DNA from 2 places in the Streptomyces sp. NBC_00286 genome. Region 2 is predicted to be linked to the other one. Evidence: riboswitches for the same ligand, from Rfam matches in the RefSeq annotation. Region 2 holds a riboswitch; the other holds the start of a gene.
The links. A riboswitch is a leader RNA that binds a small molecule or an ion and turns the genes downstream of it on or off. The one in region 2 is predicted to bind cobalamin.
Positions count from the first base shown of each region.

Region 1 (3,333 bases), 8.0 Mb from region 2:
CCACCACCATCTCGACCGGCGCGATGAAGCCCAAAGCCGCGGTGGCCATGTCCGCCGTACTCAATCTGGTCGGCGCGTTCCTCTCGATCGAGGTCGCCAACACCATCTCCAAGGGCCTCGTCGACGAGACCGGCATCCAACCCGAAGTGATCTTCGCCGCACTCGTCGGCGCCATCCTCTGGAACCTGCTGACCTGGCTCGTAGGCCTGCCGTCCAGTTCCTCGCACGCCCTCATGGGCGGCCTGATCGGCGCCACCATCGCCTCGGCCGGCATGGGTGCGGTGCACGGCGACGTCCTCGTCACCAAGGTGCTGATCCCCGCGATCGCCGCCCCGCTGGTCGCGGGCCTCGCCGCGATGCTCGCCACCCGGCTGACGTACCGGCTCGGCCGGAACGCGAACGGCGAAGCCGCCAAGAAGGGCTACCGCACAGGCCAGATCGCCTCCGCCGGGCTCGTCTCGCTGGCGCACGGCACGAACGACGCGCAGAAGACCATGGGCATCATCACCCTCGCCCTGGTCACCGGCGGCGCCATCGCCCCCGACTCCGACCCGCCGGTCTGGGTCATCCTCTCCGCCGGTCTCGCGATCGCGCTCGGCACCTACCTCGGCGGCTGGCGCATCATCCGCACGATGGGCAAGGGCCTGACCGACCTCCAGCCGCAGCAGGGCTTCGCCGCCCAGACCAGCGCGGCCACGGTCATCCTGGCCTCCTCGCACCTCGGCTTCTCCCTGTCCACCACGCACTCGGTCTCCGGCTCGGTGATGGGCGCGGGCCTCGGCCGCAAGGGCGGAGTGGTCCGCTGGTCCACCGCCACCCGGATGTTCGTCGCCTGGGGCCTGACGCTGCCGGCCGCGGCCCTGGTCGCCGCGATCGCGGAGTACGTGACCTCCTTCGGCGCCTGGGGCACCGCGTTCGTCGCCGTCTTCCTGATCGCGTCCAGTGCCGCGATCTGGGTGGTCTCCCGCCGTGAGGTGATCGACCACACGAACGTCAATGACACCGACGGCACAACTGACATCAACGGCACGGAAGTAGCCGCCGACGTGATGGGCACGGCCATCGCCGCCGTCACCCCGCCCCCGCCGGGCCACGTCGAAGAGCCGGACACCGAGCCCGCCACCCGCACCGCCACGGTCTGAGGAATCCACCGCATGCACATCGACTGGGCAGCCCTCGGCTCCGTCTTCGGAGTCAGCCTCATCGTCACCGTCGCCCTCGTGGGCGCATTCACCCTGGGCATCGTCGGCCTCTCCCGCCGCGAATCGGCCTCCGCACAGGGCAACTCCGCGCTCCTGGCGACGACCGGCGCGTACGCCTGCTTCACGGCATGCGCGGCGGCAGTGGCGTACGGCATCTACCTGATCGTGGCCTGACGCCCAACACCCCACCCGCCCACGTCCGTCGGCCCACACGTCTGTGTGGGCCTTCGCACACTCTCCCGTCGCAGGTCAGCGGCAAGTTGACGGCTGTTCGTGGGCGTGGTGGACTGCCCGAGCCAAGTACGGCGGCAGAAGAGGAAGCCGGTGTGAGTCCGGCGCGGTCCCGCCACTGTCACCGGGGAAGCAGTTCTCCGGGAGCCAGGAACTCTCGCCGTCGGTCTCGTCGAACCAGGGCGCGGACACCCTGAGTGAGGACATATCGCCATGCGCGGCTGCCTGTTGCGGATCAGTTTGCCGAGTACGAGGGTTTCGCCGAGTACGAGGGTTTCGAGGACCCCAAGGGTTCTGCCTGACGTAGCGACAGGCTGACCCCATGCGTGCCGATCGCGTTTTCGCGTACGGCGCCGCCGCCGGCCTCCTCGGTGACCAACTCCTCGGCGATCCACGCCGTGGACATCCGGTCGCCGCGTTCGGCCGGACCGCGAGCGCCGTGGAACGGGTGCTGTGGCGGGACCACCGTGGGTGGGGCGCCCTGCACACCGCCGTATGCGCCGGCGGTGCCGTATCGCTCGCGGCCCTCGCCGCCACGTCCGTACGTACGTCCCGTACCGCCTCGATCGCACTGACCGCGGCCGCCACCTGGGCCGTGGTCGGCGGCACTTCGCTCGGCCGCGAGGCCCGGGCCATCGGCCAGGCACTGGCCGCCGGGGACATCGAGACGGCCCGGGAGCGACTGCCGCACCTGTGCGGACGGGACCCGCAGGCGCTGGACGCCGACGGGATCGCCCGCGCCGTCGTCGAGTCCGTCGCCGAGAACACCTCGGACGCGGTGGTCGGCGCGCTGGTGTGGGGCGCTGTGGCGGGTGTGCCGGGCCTCGTCGGCTTCCGGGCCGTCAACACGCTGGATGCCATGGTCGGGCACAAATCGCCCAAGTACCGGCGTTTCGGCTGGGCTTCGGCACGGCTCGACGACGTGACGGGCTGGCCCGGCGCCCGGCTGACCGCCGCCCTAGCGACCGTCGCGGGCGGCGATCCACGCGGAGCCATACACGCCTGGCGCACCGACGCCGCCCAGCACCCGAGCCCCAACGCCGGGCCCGTCGAGGCCTCGTTCGCGGGGGCGTTGGGCGTACAGCTGGGCGGAACGCTGTCGTACGGCGGGCGAGTTGAGCACCGACCCGTACTCAACGGCGAGGGACGGGCCGTCCAGGTCGACGACATCGAGCGGGCCGTACGGCTCTCGCGACGCGTGAGCCGGCTCGCGCTCGGCGCGACGGTCGCCGGACGGCTCGTCACGCGACGGCTCCTCACCGGTCGGCTCATCGCAAAGGGGCGTACGTCATGAGCGGCGGTGGGCTGCTGGTCGCCGGGACGACTTCCGACGCCGGAAAGAGCGTCGTCACGGCCGGGATCTGCCGGTGGCTGGTGCGCCAGGGCGTCAAGGTCGCGCCCTTCAAGGCGCAGAACATGTCCCTCAATTCGTTCGTCACGCGCGAGGGCGCCGAGATCGGTCGCGCGCAGGCCATGCAGGCACAGGCCGCACGCGTCGAGCCGACGGCGCTCATGAACCCCGTACTGCTGAAGCCCGGCAGCGACCGCAGCAGTCAGGTCGTGCTGATGGGCAAACCGGTGGGCGAGTTGAGCGCGCGCGGCTACCACGAATGGAGGGGCGGCGCGGAGCGCCTCGAACATGGGCGGCGGGGGGTGACGGGCGGGAGGCAGGAGCAGTTGCTCGGGACCGTGCTGGAGTGTCTGGCCGAGTTGCGGGGCACGTATGACGCGGTGATCTGTGAGGGGGCGGGCAGTCCCGCCGAGATCAATCTGCGGCGGACCGACATCGTGAACATGGGGATCGCCAGAAACGCCCGGCTTCCCGTGCTCGTGGTCGGGGACATCGACCGTGGCGGGGTCTTCGCGTCGTTCTTCGGGACGATCGCTCTGCTGTCGCCCG
Region 1 is NZ_CP108054.1:8,099,906-8,103,238, reverse strand. It holds gene OHT21_RS36665 (inorganic phosphate transporter) at 1-1,142, shown strand, start outside; gene OHT21_RS36660 (hypothetical protein) at 1,155-1,376, shown strand; cobalamin riboswitch at 1,469-1,612, shown strand; gene OHT21_RS36655 (cobalamin biosynthesis protein) at 1,756-2,727, shown strand; gene OHT21_RS36650 (cobyric acid synthase) at 2,724-3,333, shown strand, end outside.
Region 1: another riboswitch for cobalamin. It lies ahead of OHT21_RS36655 (cobalamin biosynthesis protein); the one in region 2 lies ahead of OHT21_RS00740 (CbtB domain-containing protein).

Region 2 (3,333 bases):
AGTTCTTCACGATGAACAGCACGCCGGCGCCGCTGTCCACGGCGGCGGCCGCCCGCACCATCTGGTCCGGCACCGGGCTGGTGAACACCTCTCCCGGACAGGCCGCCGACAGCATCCCCGGACCCACGAACCCGCCGTGCAGCGGCTCATGCCCCGAACCACCGCCGGAGACGAGGCCCACCTGCCCGGCGACCGGAGCGTCCCGCCGTACGATCACCCGGTTCTCGACATCCACGGTCAGCTCGGGATGAGCGGCCGCCATGCCCCGCAGCGCGTCCGTGACAACCGTCTCCGCGACGTTGATGAGCATCTTCATTCCGTACCTCCGGGTGAGGTGAGCAGCCGTGGCCGCGTCCTGGATCTCTCAAAGCCTGCGGGTCAAGTATCGATCGCCGAGTGCGGTTGGGCACCGGTGGGAACGGCGGATCTCGTGCCCTCTTGGTGACGCCGCCGGGTTTGACCAAGCGGCGTACGGCAACTCGGTCAGCGTGTCAGCGACAGATCAGCAGGAACTCGTCCGTTTCCTCGAGGACCGGTTCGCCTGTGCGCAGGCGTGTACCGAGTGCGCGCGGGTGTGTGCGCTGCGCGCGAGTCTCGCCGATCTCGACGGTCCCGAAGACCAGCAGCTGCTGCGGCGCAAGAGCATCATGTGCGCGGAGGTCTGCGACGCGACCTGCCGCCTGCTGGCCGAGCAGACCTGGCAGGACGAGGCCGGAACACGCGCCCAGGTCGAATGGTGCCGCGCCGTCTGCCTGGAGACCGCGCACGTCTTCGACCGGAACCCCGACGCCGAAGAGGGCGCCCAGTCCTGCCGGGACTGCGCGCGCGCCTGCACGGAGTTCCTCGCCCAGCTGAGGTGACGAGCCAGCAGTGGCGAGGGCCGTCCCGAGGTGACGGACCGCCTCGCCCATCAGTACCCGAACGCCCGGCTTGCTGTGATGACAGCCGCCCCGAGGCGACGGACCGCCGCCCGGCCCTCGGCTCGGTCAGGCCCCGAGCGCTCGGCCCACCCGTACGTTCCAGCGCCCGGCCCGCCCGCTGAGCTCCGTCGCCGTCAGCGGTGGTACGTCGATCCGCCAGAACGCCGGCTCCGGAGCACCTAGAGCCCGTACCACCACGGCCCGTACGATCTCCGGCTCGACAACGGCGAGAGTCCGGCCCTCGAACTGCCCAGCCGCGTCCAGCCACTTGGCGACCCGATCGCACAATCCGCGTACGGATTCACCGCCGTGCGCGGCGTACGACGGATCCGCCAGCCAGCGCGCGACCGCCTCCGGCTCCTCGGCGCTCACCTCGGCCAGGCTCGTGCCGCGCCAGCGGCCCACGTCCAGTCCCACCAACTCTGGCTCGTCCGCGGCGTCGAGACTCAGCGCGACGGCCGTCTCGCGGCAGCGCACACCGGGGGAGACCAGGGCCCGCTCCGCAGCGGGCAGCGAACCCGCGGCCGCCTCCGCGAGCCGCAGCCCGGAGGCGTCGAGGGAGCATCCGTCGTCGAAACGCGCCTCCCGCAACGCGGCACTGATCGCTGGTGAGATCAACATCACTCGGCTGGTCATCGGCCCACTCTCGTACTCAAACGCCCGCTCAAAGCCCTTGCCCGCACCGGGAATTGGCGCGCGACCAGGGGAACGGCGCACGCTCCGGCACCCCGTGCGCCCTTGGCCGCCTCCCCACTTCGCGGTACGGTCACGTCGAAATTGACGACGGTTCGACGGAAGCCGGTGAGAATCCGGCACGGTCGCGCCACTGTAAGCCCGTACCGACCGCCTCCCACCAGGGGCGGTTCAGTCCGGGTAAGTCAGACCCGTGGCCGTCGTCCTGTGCACCACCAAGACGGGACGCGAGTTCCCCAGGAGGTCCTGCCACATGGCGCAGTCCGTCGCTCAGCCGAGCGCAACCAACCCCGCCGCACCGGCCGCCGTGCCGGCCACGCTGCCGATCGGCGCGATCGCCCCCTGGGCGGTCTTCTTCGGCATCCTGATGCTGGTCCTGCTCTACTTCGTCGGCGCCGAGCAGGGTGCCACCTCGCTGCTCTCCGGTGAAGGCGTGCACGAGTGGGTGCACGACGCCCGCCATCTGCTCGGCTTCCCCTGCCACTGACGGCGACGAGGAAGCGTACGAGCACATGGATTCAGCAACCGTCAGAAACCTCCTGGTGCGTGGCATGCTCGCGGGACTCGCCGCGGGCCTGCTCGCCCTGGTCGTCGCCTACTTCCTCGGCGAACCACGCGTCGACGAGGCCATCGCCTTCGAGGAGGCCCACGCCCACGAGCACGGCGGCGAGGAACTCGTCAGCCGCACCATGCAGTCCACCGCCGGCCTGAGCACCGGCGTCCTCGTCTACGGCGTCGCGTTCGGCGGTATCGCCGCCCTCGCGTACTGCTTCGCACTCGGCAGGATCGGCCGCTTCGGACCGCGCTCGAGCGCGCTGCTGCTGTCGACCGCGGGCCTGCTCGCGGTCTACGTCGTGCCGTTCCTGAAGTACCCGGCCAATCCGCCCGCCGTCGGCGACCCCGACACCCTCAACGAGCGGACCACGCTGTACTTCCTGATGGTCGTCCTCAGCGGGCTGCTGGCCGTCGGCACGGTGATCCTCGGCAAGCGCCTCGCGCCACGCCTGGGCAACTGGAACGCCACCCTCTCCGCAGGAGCCTTCTTCGTCCTCGTCGTCGGCCTGGCATACGCCGTCCTGCCGTCGTACAACATGGTCCCGGAGGGCTTCCCTGCCACGCTGCTGTGGCAGTACCGGCTCGCCGCCCTCGCCATCCAGGTGACCCTGTGGACCGCGTACGGCCTGGTCTTCGGGTACCTCGCGGAGCGCGTGCTGGCTCCGCGTACGGCTGCCGCCCCGCCCAAGGGGGCAACGGCCGTCGCGCACTGAGCCGTTGAACAGGGAAAGGGCTCCCGGCCTCGGCCGGGGGCCCTTTCGTCTGTGTCCGACCCTCCTGTGTGTTCCCAATTTCTGAAACAGGTTCTACGGTGTGCGCCGTCAGGACCGGGCGGCCGGAGCGGCAGGCCAGTGGGAGCCAGGAGGCGCCGTGCATCTCGAATACACGCCGGAGCAGCAGGAGTTGCGCACCGAACTGCGCGCCTACTTCACCGAGTTGGTACCGGAGAACGTGCACGCCCGGTACGCCGACCCGGCCGCGCAGAAGCGGTTTTACCGCGAGACCATCCGCCGGCTCGGCTCCGACGGCTGGCTCGGGGTGGGCTGGCCGAAGGAGTACGGCGGGCGCGGGCTGAGCCCGATGGAACAGTTCATCTTCTTCGACGAGGCCGCCCAGGCGGGCGTACCGCTGCCGCTGATGGCGCTGAACACGGTCGGGCCGACGA
Region 2 is NZ_CP108054.1:143,012-146,344, reverse strand. It holds gene dhaK (dihydroxyacetone kinase subunit DhaK) at 1-316, opposite strand, end outside; gene OHT21_RS00750 (ferredoxin) at 489-860, shown strand; gene OHT21_RS00745 (histidine phosphatase family protein) at 987-1,556, opposite strand; cobalamin riboswitch at 1,688-1,829, shown strand; gene OHT21_RS00740 (CbtB domain-containing protein) at 1,867-2,100, shown strand; gene OHT21_RS00735 (CbtA family protein) at 2,126-2,881, shown strand; gene OHT21_RS00730 (acyl-CoA dehydrogenase family protein) at 3,039-3,333, shown strand, end outside.